Regions from separate parts of the Cohnella algarum genome, predicted to be linked through region 2. Evidence: riboswitches for the same ligand, from Rfam matches in the RefSeq annotation. Region 2 holds a riboswitch; the other holds the start of a gene.
The links. Region 2 has a riboswitch for cyclic di-AMP ahead of JW799_RS05305 (hypothetical protein). Riboswitches for the same ligand answer to the same signal wherever they lie in the genome.
Positions count from the first base shown of each region.

Region 1: it holds a riboswitch for cyclic di-AMP, as region 2 does, so the genes downstream of both, JW799_RS07835 (ubiquitin-like domain-containing protein) here and JW799_RS05305 (hypothetical protein) in region 2, are expected to answer to the same signal.

Region 1 is NZ_JAFHKM010000002.1:1,737,285-1,742,851, forward strand. It holds gene JW799_RS07825 (HD domain-containing protein) at 97-1,389, shown strand; gene JW799_RS07830 (TatD family hydrolase) at 1,430-2,203, shown strand; cyclic di-AMP (ydaO/yuaA leader) riboswitch at 2,383-2,605, shown strand; gene JW799_RS07835 (ubiquitin-like domain-containing protein) at 3,043-4,029, shown strand; gene rnmV (ribonuclease M5) at 4,276-4,833, shown strand; gene rsmA (16S rRNA (adenine(1518)-N(6)/adenine(1519)-N(6))-dimethyltransferase RsmA) at 4,841-5,567, shown strand, end outside.
Region 2 is NZ_JAFHKM010000002.1:1,157,853-1,171,796, forward strand. It holds gene atpF (F0F1 ATP synthase subunit B) at 1-440, opposite strand, end outside; gene atpE (F0F1 ATP synthase subunit C) at 537-752, opposite strand; gene atpB (F0F1 ATP synthase subunit A) at 838-1,605, opposite strand; gene JW799_RS05240 (ATP synthase subunit I) at 1,630-2,004, opposite strand; gene JW799_RS05245 (AtpZ/AtpI family protein) at 1,997-2,221, opposite strand; gene JW799_RS05250 (hypothetical protein) at 2,252-2,590, opposite strand; gene JW799_RS05255 (IS4 family transposase) at 2,896-4,113, shown strand; gene wecB (non-hydrolyzing UDP-N-acetylglucosamine 2-epimerase) at 4,528-5,673, opposite strand; gene upp (uracil phosphoribosyltransferase) at 5,716-6,345, opposite strand; gene JW799_RS05270 (LSm family protein) at 6,527-6,835, shown strand; gene JW799_RS05275 (MFS transporter) at 7,031-8,326, shown strand; gene JW799_RS05280 (DUF4247 domain-containing protein) at 8,398-9,177, opposite strand; gene JW799_RS05285 (DUF4178 domain-containing protein) at 9,174-9,689, opposite strand; gene JW799_RS05290 (DUF350 domain-containing protein) at 9,715-10,119, opposite strand; gene JW799_RS05295 (PspA/IM30 family protein) at 10,209-10,874, opposite strand; gene JW799_RS05300 (hypothetical protein) at 11,032-11,508, opposite strand; gene JW799_RS05305 (hypothetical protein) at 11,478-12,185, opposite strand; cyclic di-AMP (ydaO/yuaA leader) riboswitch at 12,340-12,485, opposite strand; gene JW799_RS05310 (DedA family protein) at 12,548-13,156, opposite strand; gene JW799_RS05315 (permease prefix domain 1-containing protein) at 13,181-13,822, opposite strand; gene JW799_RS05320 (PadR family transcriptional regulator) at 13,838-13,944, opposite strand, start outside.

The sequences.
Region 1 (5,567 bases), 580 kb from region 2:
AAAATGTCAACTTGATTCCACTACCATTAAACGACAAACTTCGACATAAGTTTCGGTTTCTGATCGTTTTTTCATTATTTTAAGGAGGTGTTGTCGATGAGCCGTCGGCTGGAAGAGGAGAAAGTGTTCAAGGATCCGGTTCACCATTCGGTTTATGTGCAAAACGAGACGATCTGGAAGCTGATCAACACGCCCGAATTTCAACGACTGCGGCGAATACGGCAGTTGGGCACGACCTACCTGACGTTCCATGGAGCCGAGCACAGCCGGTTCTCCCACTCGCTCGGCGTGTATGAGATTACGAGGAAAATTATCAGCCAATTTGAGCGTAATCGATATCAGGATTGGCCGCAAGAGGAAAATTTGGTAAGTTTATGCGCTTCCTTGTTGCATGATGTCGGACACGGCCCCTTTTCCCATTCGGTCGAACAAGTGTTCGGCAACGATCATGAGCGGTGGACATGCGACATCATCCTCGGGGACACGAATATCAACCGGATTTTGAAGGAGGTCGGCCGCGATTTTCCCGAACGGGTTGCCGCCGTCATTCGCAAAGACTACGACAAGCCGATCGTCATCAGCCTCGTTTCCAGCCAGATGGATGCCGACCGCATGGATTACTTGCTCCGGGATGCGTATTTTACCGGCGTCAACTACGGCACCTTCGACCTGGACCGGATTTTGCGGGTGCTGAGGCCTCATCAAGGGCGTATCGTCGTCAAGGAAAGCGGGATGCATGCCGTCGAGGACTATTTGATGTCGCGTTATCAGATGTATTGGCAGGTATACTTCCATCCCGTTACGCGCAGCTCGGAAATCGTGCTGAGGCAAATTTTCCGCAGGGCGGACGAGCTGTACCGGAGCGGGTATGCGTTCGGTTTTATGCTCCCGCAGCTCAAGCATTTGTTTGAAGGCACGATGACGGTGGAATCGTATTTGAGCTTGGACGAATCGATGGTTCAGGCGGCATTCGGACAGTGGATCGGCGAGCGGGACGAGCTGCTGGCGGACTTGTGCTCGCGATTTCTTCATCGCCGCTTGTATAAATATATTTCGCAGGACGCGCTGGACGAGGCGTTGATCGAGCGCATTCGCAAGGAGTGGGCCCGCATCGGCCTCCATCCCGGTTATCACCTCGAGATGGATACGCCGGTGGATCTGCCTTATGACGTGTACAAGCCCGGAGCGGCGCTGGACGCCTCGGAAAAGCCGCCGATTTTGCTGCTCGACAACAAGGATCGGCTGACGGAAATCTCGGTCAAGTCGGACATCATCCGTTCGATCACGGGCTTGCACCGGGGAAATTACTATTTGTATTATCCGGAAGACGAGGTTCGGAGGAAGGCAACGGAATTGGAGCCGGAAATCCGCGAGCTTTTCGGAATGTAAAAAAAAGAACTTGCAAAAGCAAAAGGAGACGCCATACGCTATGTTATTCGACACGCACGCCCACCTGGATTCGCCAAAGTTTGACAGCGATCGCGAGGAGGTCATCGCCCGCGCGCGGGAAGCCGGCGTCGAAACGATCGTCAATATCGGCTTCAACCGGGAGACGATCCCGACGACGATGGCGCTCGCGGAGAACTATCCGTTCATTTACGCCGCCGTCGGCTGGCACCCGACCGACGCGATCGACATGAAGTTTGAGGACGATTTGGCCTGGATCGAACGCTTGTGCGCCCATCCGAAGGTGGTGGCGATCGGCGAAATCGGGCTTGACTATTATTGGGATACGTCTCCGAAGGACGTTCAGCACGCCGTTTTCCGGGAGCAAATCCGTTTGGCCAAACGCCTGCGCAAGCCGATCGTCATCCATAACCGGGACGCCCACGAGGACGTCGTCCGGCTGCTTCGCGAGGAAGGCGCCTCCGAGGTCGGAGGGATCATGCACTGCTTTTCCGGAAGCTGGGAAACGGCCAAAAAATGCCTCGACATGAACTTCTATATTTCGTTCGGAGGACCGGTTACGTTCAAAAATGCAAGGGTTCCCAAAGAGGTGCTCGCGAACGTGCCGGACGACCGTTTTTTGATCGAAACGGACGCCCCGTATTTGACTCCGCACCCCTACCGAGGGAAGCGAAACGAGTCCGCTTACGTGCGGTTCGTAGCGGAGGCAGCAGCGGAAATAAAAGGGAAATCCGTGGAAGAAATTGCAAATTTAACGACCGAAAATGGTCTCGCCTGTTTTCGTCTACCAAGATAAAACGCTAACAATCGAAGAAAAATCATTTAGTTATGCGAAAAAACTGGTTTTTGATCGATGAAACCTAAAAATTCAGCTTTATTTCGTTCAAAAATGGAGGATTTCGCGCTTTGACCCTTCTTTACACCTTTGGCGCCGAGAGGTTATCATCTAATCCAAGAGTTTGAATATGGCATCCCTTTTCCAGTGCGCTGAGTCTCCGAACGGAGAGCGGGGGACCCGACGCGGAGGACCGGTTCGTACGCGAACCGCGATTTCCGCGGCCGAGTAATCTTGGGGTGAATTTTGCTGGCAACCGAAGCATCCGTCCAGGCCGGACGGTCCGTCGGATTGCGGGCGGATAGGGCCGCTCTCTTGGCCCGAACCCGACAGCTAACCTCGCAAGCGTATGAGAGAGAGGTCACCTCGTGCTGCCCATTTCCCTTTCGACGTCGCAAGCGGAGCCACGAACAGATCCTCTGTCCGTCGGCTTTTTTTGTTGTCCGTTTTTTGCGGGAGGAAGAGGCGAATGTTTTCGGGCGGCGGGTTGGTGCCGTTTACTGGTGAACGACGGCCGGGTGCTTTCGTGCGAAAGCCGCTCCGTGCGAAGCCCAGCGCCGTTAACCAAAAGGATAGTCGCGTCAGACGAAGTCATGCTTAGGCAGTCGACGGCGGGGCTATGAAGGAGGAACGAGAAAATGGGAACCGTTCCTGTCGGGAACACCCATGATCCACGACCGACCGGCAAGCTTTTCGCAGCGCGATGGAAGCATGAGCATTTGCGTTTGATCCTGCTCAGCGCAATTCTCTCTTTTGCTATGACCATCTTGTTCTTATTGCTGCTACACGGCGCGTCCGCCATGAGCGTAACCGTCGTGGACGGCGGGACGACAACCGTCATCAAAACGAAATCGTCCGATGTGCGATCGCTGCTCTCGGAGCACAACATCACCGTCGGCCCGCACGATCAAATATCCCAGCCGCTCGATGCCGAGCTGCAGGAGGGCAGCACGATCGCGATCGATCGCGCCGCGAAAGTCGTCCTGCAGGCGGACGGGAAGAAGGAGATCAAATATACGACCGCAGATTCCGTTCAGGAAGTTCTGCACGCCTCGAACCTCTCGTTGTCGGCGGACGACCGGGTAACGCCCGACAAGTCGGCGCCGGTTACCGAAGGCATGACCATTCAGGTGCTGAGAGTGGATAAAGAGGTCGTGGAAACGTCGCATCCGGTGACGTTCGCCATCGTGGAAAAGCAGGACCCCACGCTGCCCGAGGGCAGCAAAAAAGTGATCCAAACCGGCAAGGAAGGCACGCTCGTGACGAAAACCGAGCGCGTCTATGTCGACGGTCGCCTGGTCAGCGACCAGCTGGTATCCAAAACGATCACGCAGCCGTCCGTGCAGAAAATCGTCGCGGTCGGCACGAAGAAAAAAGAGCCCGAAGTCACGACGTTGTCCTACGACGCTTCGGCTAACGGCACGGTTCAGCTTAACGGAAAGTCGGTCAAAGTGAAGCAGGTGCTGAAGAACGTCAAGCTTACCGCCTATACGGCGGGCCCGGAATCTACGGGCAAGGACGTAGGCGACGAGGGCTACGGCATTACCGCATCCGGAACGAAGGTGTCGGAGGGCCGCACGATCGCGGTCGATCCCGACGTCATTCCGCTCGGCTGGTGGGTCTACATCGATGGCATCGGCTTCCGCCGAGCCGAAGACACCGGCAGCGCCATCAACGGCAAAAAAATCGACGTGTATTTCGACAGCGAGAGCCATGCGAAGAAGTTCGGCTCCAAAAAAGGATACACCGTATACGTCATCGGCCCTGTCAAGCCTTCCGCCGACTAAAGCGGAGGCGCAAGGGCGATTCCCGGTCGTGCCGGATCCGCCGCCGCGGTCCGGACGGCCGGACGGCGTCAATCGGGGATGCCAACCGTAGACGCCGAAGAACGAGCACATTTGACATAGATAGCGGCAATTGCAGGGAAGGGGCTTTCGGGCCTCTTCTTTTTTGCATGGGCAAGGTTATAATAACGAGTAGGACTTTGCCCGTCCTTTGGGCGAACCCGAAGAACGGAGCGGAAGGATCAAGCGATGATTCAGGAAATGATTGTGGTGGAAGGCAAGGACGACACGGCCGCCATCCGGCGGGCGGTGCAGGCCGATACGATCGAAACCGGCGGCTCGGCGATCGGCGAAGACGTGCTGCGGAGAATCGAGCTGGCGCACAAGCGGCGCGGCGTGATCGTATTTACCGATCCGGACGCTCCGGGGGAGCGGATTCGGAAAATCGTCGCCCAGCGGGTGCCGGACTGCAAGCACGCGTTTCTGACGCGCGCGGAGGCGAGAGGCAAGGACGGCATCGGCGTGGAGCATGCGTCCGACGAGGCGATCCGCCGGGCGCTTGCGCAGGCGAGAAGCGGCGAGGCGGCGCCGGAGGCCTCGGGGGAGGCCGACATCGCCTGGTCCGATCTGATGGACGCCGGACTGATCGTTCACGCCTCGGCGGCGCGGCGCCGGCAGCGGATGGGGGAGCTGCTCGGCATCGGATACGCCAACGGGAAACAATTTTACAAGCGCTGCGTCATGTTCCGCATCTCGCGGGAAGAGTTCTTGGACGCGTTAACGCAGCTGGAGCGGGAAGGACTGTAGGCGGAAGATGAACAACAACGGATCGCGCGGGGGAGCCGACATCGCAACCCCGAACCGGACGAAAGACATTATTCGCAGGCACGGCTTTACGTTCAAGAAAAGCCTGGGGCAAAACTTTTTGACCGACAAAAACATTCTCGATAAAATCGTCGCGGCGGCCAACCTCGGCCCGGAAGCCGGAGCGCTGGAAATCGGGCCCGGCATCGGCGCGCTGACGGAGCGCCTCGCGCAGGAGGCGGGGCAGGTGGCGGCCGTGGAGATCGACGACCGGCTCATTCCGATTCTCCGCGAGGTGCTGTCGGTCTACGACAACGTCACCGTGCTGCACGCCGACGTGCTCAAGGCCGATCTGCGCTCGTTATGGCAGGAGCGATTCGCCGGCTGCGAGCGCGTCAGCGTCGTCGCGAACCTGCCGTATTACGTTACGACGCCGATCATCATGAAGCTGCTGGAGGACCGGCTGCCGATCGAAGCGATCGTCGTGATGGTGCAGAAGGAGGTCGCGGAGCGCATGGCCGCCTCGCCGGGCGGCAAGGATTACGGCTCGCTCAGCATCGCCGTGCAGTACTACTGCGAGCCGGAGTACGTCTGCACCGTGCCGCCGGGCTCCTTCATCCCGGCGCCGAACGTCGACTCGGCCGTCATCCGGCTGAAGCGCCGCGGCGAGCCCGCCGTGGAGGTGCGGGACGAGGCGCGGTTTTTCCGCATCGTCCATGCCGCGTTCGCCCAGCGCC
Region 2 (13,944 bases):
TGCTGCGCTTTTTCGTCAACCTGCTTCTCGATGATTTTCGAAGCGATCAGAACGGACAGGCCGCTCACTTGCGCCTTCAGCGCGGATACGGCTTTGTTTTTCTCGCTTTCGATTTCCTTGACGGCTTCGTCTTTCAGGCGAACCGCTTCGTTGCGAGCTTGAAGAAGAATTTCCTCGGCCTGCTTGCTGCCGGTCGTCTTGGCCTGGCCGATAATGTCGGCGGCTTCCTGGCGAACCTGCTGCAGCGCCTGCTTTTGCTCTTCGAGCAAACGCTCGGCTTCCGCGCGGTTTTTGGCGGCGCTGTCCATCTGCTCGGCGACGAGCTGGCGGCGCTTCTCCATAATGCCGAACAACGGTCCGAAGGCGTATTTGTTCAACAGCCAGTACAAAATCAAAAACGCCAAAATCGCGATTACTGTCGATTCCCAGTTAAAAGTCATGGTCGCACTCCTTTCCGCACGCTGATCTTTTCGCGGTCAAAAAACATGGCGTGGAGGGCTGAAGCCTTCCCCGCCATAACTTGTTCAGGTATCCGATTAAGCGGCGAAGAATGCGAGGAAGCCGATAACGACGCCGATGATCGGCACGACTTCGACGATACCTACGCCGATAAACATCGTCGTTTGCAGCTTGCTTGCCGCTTCCGGCTGACGCGCGATGCCTTCTACCGTTTTGCTGACGATCATACCGTTACCGAAACCTGCGCCGATTGCGCCAAGACCTACTGCAATTGCTGCTGCCAATACTTCCATTGTGTATTTCCTCCTCAAAAATGGTTGGGTATTTTAGAAACCGGCAATACCGCGAGGCGCTCGCGCCCATGCGGCGGTTGCGGCCTTAATGCTCGTGCTCGTGTTCCTCGTGAACGATCGATTGCGAAATGTACACCATCGTGAGAATCGTGAACAGGAACGCCTGAATGGCGCCGACAAAAATACTGAAGCCTTGCCATACCGCCATGAACGGAAGCCCGATCCAGGAAAGCATCAGGATCGTCGTCAGCAGCACTTCGCCCGCGAAAATGTTGGCGAACAGCCGGATCGCCAGCGTAAGCGGCTTGACCAGCGTTTCGATCAGGTTCAACGGGAAGAAAATCGGGTACGGCTTGAAGTAGTGCGCCAGATAATGCTTGCGGTTCAGTTTCAATCCCAGGAAGTGAATCAGGAAGAAGACGATGAGCGCAAGTCCCGCCGTAACGGACAGATCGGCCGTCGGCGACTTCCACCAGGCGATTTCGTAATGGCCGTGGGCTTCATCCAGAACGGCCTGCGTAATGCCGAGCCATTCGATCGGATGGTGCACCTCGGTTACGATCCCGAACGGCAATCCGAGAAGGTTGGAAATGAAGATGAACATGATCAGGGTCATCCCCAGCGCCACAAACTGCTTGACGCGATTGAGCGGCATCGTGCTGGCGATCGTGTTGTGAATAAACTCGACGACCCATTCCATAAAGTTTTGCAGCTTGGACGGGTTTTCGACCGACAAATTCCGCACCGCCAGCCTAGCCACCACAAACGTGATAAGCGCAGAAACGACGATCGCAATAACGGTAGATAGGTCGATCTCCAAGCCTGCGACCGTCACTATCGGAAACTCATGCATAGCTGTGTAGTTCCCCCCCTTTCTTCAGGATTGACGTTTGTTGCTCACAAATGCGCAAAACAACAAAACGATGGGCATAAAGAAACAAGAGAACAGGACGGATGGCAGATGAAACTGGTCCGGAAAGCGGTATGCGGCCATCGTCGCGATCAGAACCGTCGCCAATCGGCTGGCCATCCCCATTCCGACTCTACGCGGCGGTTCGGAATCGTTTTTGAAAACGGTTCCGATGAAATTCACCCTCCTGCGGAGGAGATAAGAGTTCACCAGACTCGCCGCCACTCCGAGCGTCACTCCCGCGGTGTAAATGCGCCACTCGGGAACGACGGCCCACACGAGCAAGCAGATTGCCAGAAAAAAAAGCGCAAGCCGCGTAGCCCTTTGCAAAATTTCATCCATTTTTGTTCTCCAGAGCTTTCTTGACAAGTAAAATCGCAATCAGGAGTCCGACGATCAGACCCGTGAAAACGCCCGCAATCTTCCAGCCGGAAGAAGAGGGGGCGATCCAACTGCCAATAAAGTAACCCGCCGCCGTACTCAGACCGACCTCGAAGCCCAGCGCGCCGACCATCGCGAGCGCGTGCCACGGGTTGCCCTCGTTGCCCTTTTTATTCATAGTTTGTACCTCTGCCAGTCCTCATACATTTTATCGAAGTCGCAGAAGGTTTGTCAATTCAAAGAAATCAAAATTTGTGTGAACGCAGCTTTGAAAATTCGCGTCATTACGCGCTTTGCAGCCAACATTAACCATACAGCTCAACTGTATGCTGTATGCCGCCGCTTCCGCGTTGTCCGCAAACTCGACACGATTCGCGGCGGCGGTTCCGGGATAACCGTCCGAACCCGCCGTCGTTTCCATTATTCCCTTGTTAAAAAAATGCATCCCCGCTCGCCTGCTGCCTCGATCGCGCCGCTTGATCGGGGAGCCCTCTTCGCGGGTCTCGTCGTCCGAATTGAGACATCCCTTCGCGAAACCATCGTCCAACCGGGAATACCCTTCGCGAATCCTCCGTCGCCTGATCGAAAACGCCCTTCGCGAGCGCTCCGTCGCCTTCGTTGGATTTCATCCAATCAAGAGCGGCTCTTTTGCGAATATCGCTGCCTTCATTGGATTTTATCCAATCCGGCAACGCTTTTTCTATGAAATCTAGCATAATCCCCGTTTTTCGTTGGATAAAATCCACTACGTATGCAAAAAACCTGACATGAAGCTAGCCAAAATAAAAAAAGTCTCCTAATGTAGAGGAAGCAGACAAAATTGCCCATTTCCCTACAAAGGAGAACTAACCCATGGGCAATATACACCAAAAAACGGTTATGCGCAAGTGTTTAAAAGAACTTAAGCTCCATATGGGAAAACTTCCTTTGGCGGATCGCTATGCGAAGAAATTGACGATCACCGCGGCCATCCTGTTATGTATCGAGGGGGAAATTCAGCAGCGAAGGACCTTGGAAGATATTCAGCTCCATTTGACTACAGATCCTTATCTTCAAAAACTGGCTGGCGTGTCTTCCGTTCATGCCTCGACGCTGAATCGAAAGCTGGCGAAACTGCCCTTGGATTACTTGCAGTGCATCTTCGAACGGTTAGCCTCCCGACTGCAACAACTGATGCCAGGCGCCAAGGGAGTTGGTCATTTGGGTAAACTGGCCCCTATCGATTCAAGCAGTTTCCTTCTTCCGTTTGTGTTTGGCGATTGGGCCTTTTATCAGGATCGAACCAAGGGGGTGAAGATGCACACTCGGCTGCTATGCTTGGACGAAGAAAATCCCTTTCCGGACCGGATCGTCTTGTCCACGGTTGGGGTCTCTGATCAGATGGCGGTTGATGAGCTCGTGACACGCAAGGATCTGACCTACATTTTGGACCGGGGCTACGTGAATTACACGCGCTTTTGTGCATGGGCGAAAGACGGCATTACCTTTGTGGCCCGACTTAAAACGACCAACACGTTCACGGTATTGCAGGAGCACCCTGTGAAGGCCGACACGCCGATCCTGCGGGATGCAACCGTCACGATCTACGACAAGAAGACGAAAACCCATCGGCCGTTTCGCTTGGTGGAGTTCCAGGACGAGAAGGGTCGGACCTACAGGCTGCTGACCAACCGCTTCGATCTTAGCGCCGCGGACGTAGGGGAAGTCTATCGCTGCAGATGGCAAATTGAGTTGTTTTTTAAGTGGATCAAGCAACACCTGACGACGATCACCTTTCACAACCATGATCCGAATGCCGTATGGGCTCAGTTGTATCTGGGCGTCATTAGCTATCTGTTGTGCCAGCTCGTGCATCGGCAAACGCCGAACAAGTTGACCCTGTTTAACTTTGTTCGTTATTTGCGTCATTACAGCCAATACCCGTGGAAGCGGTTCGTCGCCATCTTGAATAAACCTACGGAACGAACCAGTCGGGGAAGGCAAAAGCGAAAACAAGCCAAGACCGTCCCTCGGATTCAACCTGGCAGAGGCAAAAATGAACGTGAGGTTGTGAAGATTCTAGTCCCGTAACGAAACCATTTGGATCCAAACCTTTTTTTGGCAATTTTTTCTGCGATTCCTCCCCTGTTGCTCGTTTTTCCTCTCCCCATCCAAACGACATGTAAAATATTAGGTCAAAGGAAATAATAATGACAAACCAACTCGGTACTGGATTTCGCGTTAGGTTTATTGCATGTATAGTGGATAAAATCCAACGTAGAGCGATATGACACGTCCTTTTCGCCCGCCGATTGGACAAAATCCAACCTGGTCTCGCTCCGGCCGGGCGCACCTTCGAGCTCTTCTCGCGCCGGCCGCTGAATCGCCGGCAAGCGAACCCAAACGCTCTCGACGCCGAAGGCAGCGCGGCGATGCCGGCATTGGCCGGCCAACGCCGGCGAGCCCCTGGCTCGCCGGCCCGCAAACGTCCGGAGCGTCCCGGCGTCAGTTCCCCGCGCGAAACGGCTCCGGTCTTTCCCCGCGCCCGAAGTGGTGCAAAATCGCCTGCGCGATTCGCTTCGAAGCTTGCCCGTCTCCGTACGGATTGGCCGCCTTGCTCATCCGGTCGTAAAGGTTCGAATCGGTGAGCAGCGCCTTCGCCCGTCCGTAAACGGCTTCTTCGTCCGTTCCGGCAAGCTCCAGCGTGCCCGCGTCGACGCCCTCCGGACGCTCCGTCGTGTCGCGGAGGACGAGCACCGGAACGCCGTACGACGGCGCTTCCTCCTGCAAGCCGCCCGAATCGGTCAAAATGAGGTGCGCGTGCGGATAAAAATTGTGCAGCTCCACGACGTCGAGCGGGTCGATCAGCTTGATGCGCGGATGGCCGCCCAAAATCTCCCGCGCCGGCTCCAGCACGGCCGGATTCGGGTGAACCGGGTAGACGACCGCGATATCCTCGAATTCGTCGACCAGCCGCCGGACCGCCCGAAAGACGCGGCGATGCGGCTCGCCTTGCGATTCCCGCCGGTGCGCGGTCATGAGCACGAGCCGTTTGCCGGCGGCCCATTCGAGCACCGGATGGGAAAAGTCGGACTTCACCGTATATTGGAAAACGTCCGTGATCGTGTTGCCCGTAATATAAATATCTTTTTCGGGTTTGTTTTCCTTGCGGAGATTTCCCGCCGACCAGTCCGTCGGGGCGAAGTGCAGGTCGGCCAGCACGCCGGTCAGCTGGCGGTTCATTTCCTCCGGGTACGGCGACAGCTTGTTCCAGGTGCGCAGGCCCGCTTCCACGTGCCCGACCTTGATCTGCTGCATGAACGACGCATAGCTGGCGAGGAACGTCGTCAGCGTATCGCCGTGCACGAGCACGATATCGGGCTTCGCTTCCCGGAGCACCGGCTCCAGCCCCTGCAGCACGCGAATCGAAATGTCGTTCAGCGTCTGGTTCGCCTGCATGATATCGAGGTCGTAGTCCGGCTTGATCCGAAACACTTCAAGCACCTGGTCCAGCATTTGCCGGTGCTGCGCGGTCACGCAGACGATCGGTTCGATCTCCCCGGGATACTTCTGCAGCTCGAGAATGAGAGGCGCCATTTTAATCGCTTCAGGGCGCACCCCGAAGACGGTCATTACTTTTACCGCGCTCACGTTGTTCGATTTCCCCCTCCAAGACCTTTCTTTTCCCCGCGGTTACTTTGTGCCGTAAAGACGGTCGCCCGCATCCCCGAGACCCGGCACGATGTAGCCGTGGTCGTTCAAGCGTTCGTCGAGAGCGGCCACGTAAATGTCGACGTCCGGATGCGCCTTCCGTACCGCTTCCACCCCTTCGGGCGCGGCGATCAGGCAGACGAGCTTCGTCGGGCGGCATCCGCGTTTTTTCAAAATGTCGATCGCCGCGTTCGCCGACCCGCCCGTCGCCAGCATCGGATCGAGCAAAATGAGCTCGCGCTCCGTCACGTCGGACGGCAAGCTGACGTAATATTCTACGGGCTGCAGCGTCTCCGGGTCGCGGTACAGGCCGATATGGCCGACTTTGGCGGAAGGAAGAAGCTCCAGCATCCCGTCCACCATTCCGAGCCCCGCCCGCAAAATCGGGACCAGGCCGAGCATTCGGCCCGCGATGACGCGGCCCTCCGCCTTCGCCACCGGCGTTTCCACCGTTACCGTCGCAAGCGGAATGTCGCGGGTAATTTCGTAGGCGAGTAAGGTCGACAACTCCTGCACCAGCTCGCGAAATTGCTTCGTGTCTGTATTTTTGTCGCGAAGAAACGTAATTTTATGTTGGATCAGCGGATGATCGCAAACAAAAAGACTGCCCAAAAGATCCCTCTCCTTCTTCCGATCTCACTGCCCGTCCATTATATCATTGTCTCCCCCCGCGCGCACTCCATCCTTCCCGGAGATAAAGGACGAATTTTGCGGGCCGTTCGCCGGACCCGGGCGCGCACCCATTCGCGTCCGGCCGCATAGCATACTGCAACAAGCGCTGGGAGGAATGCTCATGAGCGTCGGCTCGCCGAATAGCGGCCAAACCGTTGTTTACAGGGCGGAACAGCAATGGTGCGATTACGCGAAAAAGACGAGGCAGCGGCTAAGCGATATTTGCGGCAAATGCATGAACCGCCCCGTCCGCGTCCAGACGATCGACGGCCATACGTACGAGGGAACCGTTGTCGGAAGCGACTCCGGACACCTTCACCTGATGGTCCGTCCGATGCCGAACGACTACCGGTTTTTCGGACCGTTCGCCGCGGGCGCCATTATTCCGCTCGTCCTGTACGAACTGCTGGTCATTACGCTGCTCATCTGACGAAAACCGCGTCCGGGCTCGCCGGTTTCGCCCCGCTTCCCGGGCGCGCTTTCCCCGCCCCGCCGCTTTGGCCGGGCATGCAATTTCTGGTATTGCGATTGCGGTTCATGATTTTCTCCGTTCTGACAAACCTTATGAGAGTTGCTGCAGCGCAGCGCGCCGCCTCGGCAGCTCATCAGCAAAGGAGGAACGGAAATGGCCGATGGAACCCGGCAATCTTCGGCGAGTTTGCGGGACGCGCGGCAGGAATGGCTGCTCCTTGGAGTGAACGGACTGTTCGTCAGCGCCAACGCGCTCTCGTCCACTTTCGTCAACGTCTATTTATGGAAAATAAAAAACGACCTCACGATGATCGGCTGGTTTGCCGTCGTCCACCAGATCGTGATGGCTTTGACGTTCTGGCTGGCGGGGAAATGGGTGAAGGAAGGGGACAAGCTTGGCGCGATAAGGATCGGCATCGCCGTTGCCGCCGCCTTTTACGGCCTTGTGCTGCTGCTCGGCCCGAGCGCCGTCCGCTTCATCCCGCTGCTCGGAACGGTGCAGGGCATTTCGTCCGGCTTATTCTGGCTCGCCTACAACATCATTTACTTCGAGGCCACCAACCGCGATTCCCGGGACCGCTTCAACGGCCGGGCGGGTCTCCTGGGCTCGGGATCGAGCATGCTTGCGCCGTGGCTTTCGGGGATCGTCATCGCCCGTCTGGGCGGCACGTACGGCTACCGGCTTATTTTTTCCATATCGGTCGGCGTTTTCATCGCGGGGGTGCTGCTGTCTTTTTTGCTGAAAAGGCGTCCCAGGCTCGGCAGCTACGAGTGGTCGCTCGGCCTCAAGCGCCTGCGGGATCGGAGCAATCCATGGAGGACCGTCACTCTCGCCATGGTCGCCCAAGGCTTGCGCGAAGGCATCTTCGGCTTTATGATCACGCTGCTTGTGTATATCTCCACCGGAAGCGAGCTTCGTCTGGGCAATTATACGCTGTATACGTCCGCCGTCGGACTCGTCAGCTTCTGGCTCATCGGTCGAATGTACAAGCCCGCGTATCGAAAATGGGGGTTGTTTTCGGGAGCGCTGATGCTCAGCCTGGCGATTTTGCCCCTGTTCTGGAACGTCGGATACGCGACGCTGCTCGTCTTCGGGATCGCCACCTCGCTGTTTATGCCGCTGTATACGATACCGGTCGTCTCGTTCGTGTTCGATTTGATCGGCCAGGACAAGGAAAGCGCCGAACGCCGGGTGGAATCGGTCATCACCCGCGAACTCGCCCTCAATGCCGGTCGGTTGATCGGGACGATCGCGTTTATCGCCGTCGTTTCCTACCGTCCCTCTCCGCTTGCGGTCAACTGCCTGCTGCTCGTCTTCGGCAGCTCCCCGCTGCTCGTCTGGTGGCTGCTGCGCGGCAAGCTGGGCCAGCCGGCGGCGCCCGCCCCGTACCGGCGGACAAGGTCCGAGAAGCCGGAACGCCGGCGTTCCCGCCTCCCGAGTCCCGGCTAAAAAACGCAAAAAACCTCCTAATCCGCTTCATGACGGACTAGAAGGCAAGGCGAATGGCCGCCGGCACCGGGTCACCTTCGCTTGACCCGGCCGAAGCCGCCTATCTTCGTCTTCGGAGCTTTCGACTTCCGGGGTTTCGTCCAGCTCGACGACGACTTGCCGCTGCTGCCGCTTCCTTCGCTTCCTCTCGTAATGGTTCCCGCGGAGCCCGAGGAAGACGACGAACCGTCGCTCTTTTTGCTGAACAGCCCTCCGGAGCCGACGCCTCCCGTATCTGCGGTCGCGCTTCGCTTGAAAATCGACCCTTTCTTCTCCACGGTCAACGGCGGTGCCGCTTTCGTATCGTTTGCGGTCGGCGCGCGATACGAGCCGCTCGCGGGCGGGTTCGTCGTTTTGCTTGAATATCCCCGATAGTTGCCGTAACTTCTCGTTTTCGAGTCGAAAAGATCGCCGATCAGGCTCGCAAGCAGGTACCCCTCCAGAAAGGACGGGCTGTAATTTTGGCGGACGTACTCGGCGCTGTCCACTTCGACCAGCGTATCGTCGGGTTGATCCGGGTCCTGCTGCACGTGGATGATCTGGTCGGCGTAAACGAGGAACATGCGCTCCGCATCCTCCGCCGACATTTGCTGCGGCTTCTTTTGCTCCGCGAGCGCATTCGCGACTTCGGGCACGGTTTCCCCCGCGGCGCGGTATACGTAGGACGTTTGGTTGCCTTCCCCGCTGACCGACTCGAGCGGATACGTCTGCTCGACGTTGACGCTGCCGCAAGCGGACAAGAGCCCGATCGCAAGGCTGAGGATGACGGCCAGGTTCAAGTACCGCGTCCACCGCGGGAGGGACGCGTTCATTGCGCCGTCCCCCGAAGCCACTCGACATCGGCCGGAAGGACGCTTTCACCCTCGTAAAGCATAAACCGGCCGTCCTGCCACTCGACGCGCAGCAGCTTGCGGTTGTCGGATTGATATTGCCACACGTACAGCTCCCCGCCCGTTTCGGAAAAAGGCGTTTGGCCGGCTGCCGAAATCCGGGACGAGTAGCGCTCTTCCAAATGATAATGAATGCCGTCGAGCTCGATTTCGGTCGGCACCTCGTCGATCGAATCGAGCCGCCCGTCAATCGCCGAGTAAAGGCCGAATTGCCGGGTCGCCCGCTCCTCGACGGACAAATAACGGACGGCCGCCCCGTCCCGCAGCGTCAGCCACACCGCATTGCGGCTAAGCGGCTTCGTTCGGCCCGCCACCTGGTACGTGACAAGCGATACTTCGCAAACGTCGCCCGGCCCGAGCGACAGCACGCTTTTTTCCGCTTTCGGCGGCTCCGGCTTGCGAATCAGGTTTTTCACGCGTTTCAACAAGCTCATCGCTGGCAGCCTCCTTTCTTATCCATTATAGGCAGGCTCCGATAATAAGCGCTCCGACCGCATGCAGCGTGCCGGCGATCAGCCCGTGGCCGACGATTCCGTTCTTGACGCCTTCCGCCAAACGCAAATCGCCGATCGCCCCGAGCGCCCATTCGACCACCCGTTCCAGCACGAACAAGATGAGGAAAGATACGACGGACACGAGCAAAGCTTCCGCCAAATGATCGGACGTCGCGATCGAACGGGACAGAATATACCCTTGCGCTCCCAGCTTCATGACAAAGCGAACGATGACGGCGTTGTTCCCCTTCTTCATTTCTTCCATGTCCTTGTACTTCGTCAGCAGGGAGTCGGCCCCCATCAAGACGAACAGCAGAACGGCGCCTGCCGCCGTCCAAATCAGCGTCCCTACGATTTCGTTGAACGTCAACGTTCCGTCTCTCCTTCCGATTGGCGAACTTGCGCATCGGTTTATTCAGGGCGATAAAAAGAAGGAACCCCTCGAGGGGGCTTTTACCTTCATTCGTACTTTTTCAGCAGCGCCGCCAACTCGTCTTCGACCTCTTTGTCTTTCCCGAGAGCCGCAATTTCTTCGTCAAGCGACTTGCCTTTCGCGCCGTTGAGCTCCTCGGTCGCTTCGGCGTGGGCTTCCATTTGCATAACCTTGTCTTCCATGCGCTTGAGCCCCGCGAGCGCCGTATCGGAACCGAAGCCCGCCATCGCTTTGTTGATTTCGGCCTGCGCTTTGGCTGCGTTCGCCCGGGCGACGAGCGTTTCGCGGCGGTTTTTCAGGTCGGTGTACTGCTTGCGCATCTCGTCGAGCTTCTCGCGCAGGCGGTCGGCCGAGGCCTTGTTTTGATCGTAGCTTGCCTTGTACTCGGCAGCCTTCTGGGCCGCGGCTTTCTTCTCCTCGAGCGCCCGGCGGGCAAGATCGACGTTCTTCGCCTGAGCGGCGATGTTCGCTTGCTCTTCGCGTTTCTGAACGAGCGCTTCCTGCTCCTCGTACAGCTGCTTGAATTTCTTTTCCAGGGCGATTTGGGCGGCTACCGCTTTCTCCGCGTCCTCCAGATCGTCCTGCATATCGCGCAGGTATTGGTCCGTCATCTTTACCGGATCTTCAGCCTTTTCGATCAATGCGTACACGTTGGACAGCGTCAAGTCGCGAAGCCTTTTGAAAATGGACATATTCGCGTTTCCTCCTTAGGGGGTTCCCCGTGCCTTATAACCAATAGTACGTGGGGGAGGACTTTGGTTTCATGCCAGGACGGCCCTTCGACAGAAAAACGGCTTTCTCCGCCGCCGTACGGAGAAAGCCGCCGATCGGAACGACGATTCGCTGCCGTCAATCCGCGATGATGTGGTTGGCCTGACGCCGGGCCGCGTCTCCCGGGCTGTCGTCGAAACGCTTCCCGGGCGCGGCCGTTTCGGGAACCGGCCAATACCGCTCGCTTCCGGGAAGATCGTCGAACCAGACCGCCGAGGGCGGACACTCCAGCATCATGAACTTGCCGTATGGGTAGTGCTTGGACTGGTGGTATTTCAAGTAAGCCTTGCGGTTTTCGACCGCGAGGATTTCGATTTTGCCGGACGGATGGTTCATCGCCAGCTTCACGCTCTTGCCCGGGACGCTGGTCGAGGCCTTGGCCCCTTCCACAAGCTCGTATACCCGGCCGAGCGGCAGCGAGAAGCGGTTGTCGCGATCCGGCGGATAAATATAAAACCCGTCCGGCGCGACGCCGGCGCCTGCCAGCCGGTCGAGCAGCGACCGGAGCGTTCCCGAACTGTCGTTCACGCCCCTGAGAATCGGCACGTGGCCCATGACGATCGCATGAGCTTCCCGAAGCGCCTGGAAAGCCCGGCTCGCCTCGGGGTCACCTCGCGCGGATGATGAACCGTCGCCATCACGAAAATACGCCGCTCCGGCTTGGAATATTCGCCGATCAGTTGCAGCAGCGCCTCGTTCTCGCTGATCCGCTTCGGATTGAACAGCGGCAGTTTGGAATGGATGCGAATGACGCGAACGTGATCGATGCGGCAAAGCCGTTCCAGCACGTCGCGAAGCGCCGCGCTCCCGATCGCGAGACCGTCGCCCCCGGCCAGCGCCACGTTGTCGATTTCTTTGCGCCGGGCGATGTAGTCGATTCCCGCCGCGATCTCGGACAGCGCATCCGCGGGCTCGCCCCGCAGCTCGCGCACGCGAACGGCATCCGGCATGCGAAGCAGCGCCGTATTGCGGTAGATGTGCCGGCAGCCCGGCGCGTCGTACCTGGCATCGTCGCAGGATCCGTCCGATCCGCCGCAAAATTTGAGCTGACCGGTCGAAGGAACGATCAATCGCCGCAAAGGATCCGCCGGATCCTTCCAATCGATAAGGCTCATGTAATATTCGTTCAGACGAACGCCTAGCTTGCCGAGAATGGGGGGCAGCGTTCGATTCTCTTGGCCGGGAACGGCTGCGGCGCTGCCGACGTTGTGAAAAGATCTGGACGATGACATCCGAATTCCTCCTTCTCCCAGTGTATAGGCTCCGGCCGGCAGGGGACGCAAAAACCCCTTGCGGCAAGGCGGAAAGCACGCTTAGCCAGCGAGGGGTCGCAAAAGACAGAAAAGACCCTCTAACAGGGTCAATAAGTACGATGTATGCAAGATGCATTGACCCATCCACTGCAGACGAGGTTAGCTGACGGACTCGGGCAAGATGGTACCCTATGACGCCTCATCGGCGCCAATTAGCCCCAAAAGATTGGTTCCCCCGCTTCCCGGCCGTTACGCGCGGGAATTAAGCGTATTATCAGTATACACGGCATCATGAAGAAAGGTCAAAATTTTTTTTGCAAAAAGGCCTGCGCCTTGAAATTTTATGATTTTTTCCGTCTTTTGAACCACCATACGGCGACGGCCAGGCAGCCGAGGGCCAGCAGCGCGTACACGACATTGGAATATACGTCCATGTAACCGACGATCGTCTCCCAGGAAGCCCCCACGGCGGCGCCGATCAGGACGAGGGCGACGTTCCAAATAAGCGAGCCGACGGTCGTCAAAAAAAGAAACAGGCTGAAATTCATCCGGGTGCTTCCGGCGGGGATGGAGATCAGGCTGCGGAGCAGCGGAACCATCCGGCAAAGGAAAACCGTCCATACCCCGTATTTGGCAAACCAGTCGTACGATTTGTGCACGTCGGCGGGAGTCAGCCGCAAGATGCGTCCCCACTTGACGATAATGCGCTCCATCCGGTCGCGGTCGATGATAAAGCCGATGTAGTACAGGAGGACGGCCCCGACGACGGAACCGATCGTGGAGGCGATGACGACGCCTACGACGGTCAGGTTCGTGTAAGTCGTCATAAACCCGCCGAACGTCAAAATCACTTCCGAAGGAATCGGCGGGAAAAGATTTTCAAGCGCGATCAAAAGAAAGACGCCGAAATAGCCGAAATCGTTCATCATATTGGTAATCCAATTTTCCATAGGTTTCTCCCCTTGCTCCGTATACTAGAATAAATGCTTTCGCAACGTTCGATAAATAAAGGCGTCGAGCAGCTTATAGACGAAAAACAGGCAGACGAACGACGCGCCGTAAGCGGCAGCGATCGATTCCGCGAGGAGGATGGCCAGCGATTCGGACGGAAACACCCCCTTCGTCAGTTCGATCAGAAGAACAAGGAGCGCCGCGCATGCTGTCCATCCAAACAAATAATAGTGAGCGTGCAGTTGAAACAGATCCGTATGCTTGGACAGCCTCAGCAATTCTTTTACCTGAAACTGCGAGATGGCCTCCGCCGTCGCCTGCCGTTCGGATTTTCCCTGACGGATCAAATCCTGCGCGTAATCCTCCAAGTAGTTCCTTAATTCCGCCTTGTCCTCGGCGCCCATCGCCAGCTGTTCCACATACGCTCCGATATCGTTCATCTTCCGGTACATCGCGGCAAGGCGAATGTGGCCGACGTAGTTGACGCCGCTCCACAATACGGCGAGACCGAACGCGACGGCATACCCGACCGCCAGCCAGAACTGATCCTCCGGATTGTCGACGAGGTCGATGTAGCCAACCGCGGCGCAGACGGCCAGGGACACCAGCAAAATCCAGCCGAATTTCAGATCGCCGATGCTGAACGCTTTTCTTAGCCAAACCATGCCCCTTCATTCCCCTCAAATAAATCGACTGACGATTTCGTTGGTCTGGCGCCAATCCTCGATATACTTGTTCAAAAGCGCCCTTCCTTCGTCGGTGATCGAATAATATTTCCGCCTGCCCC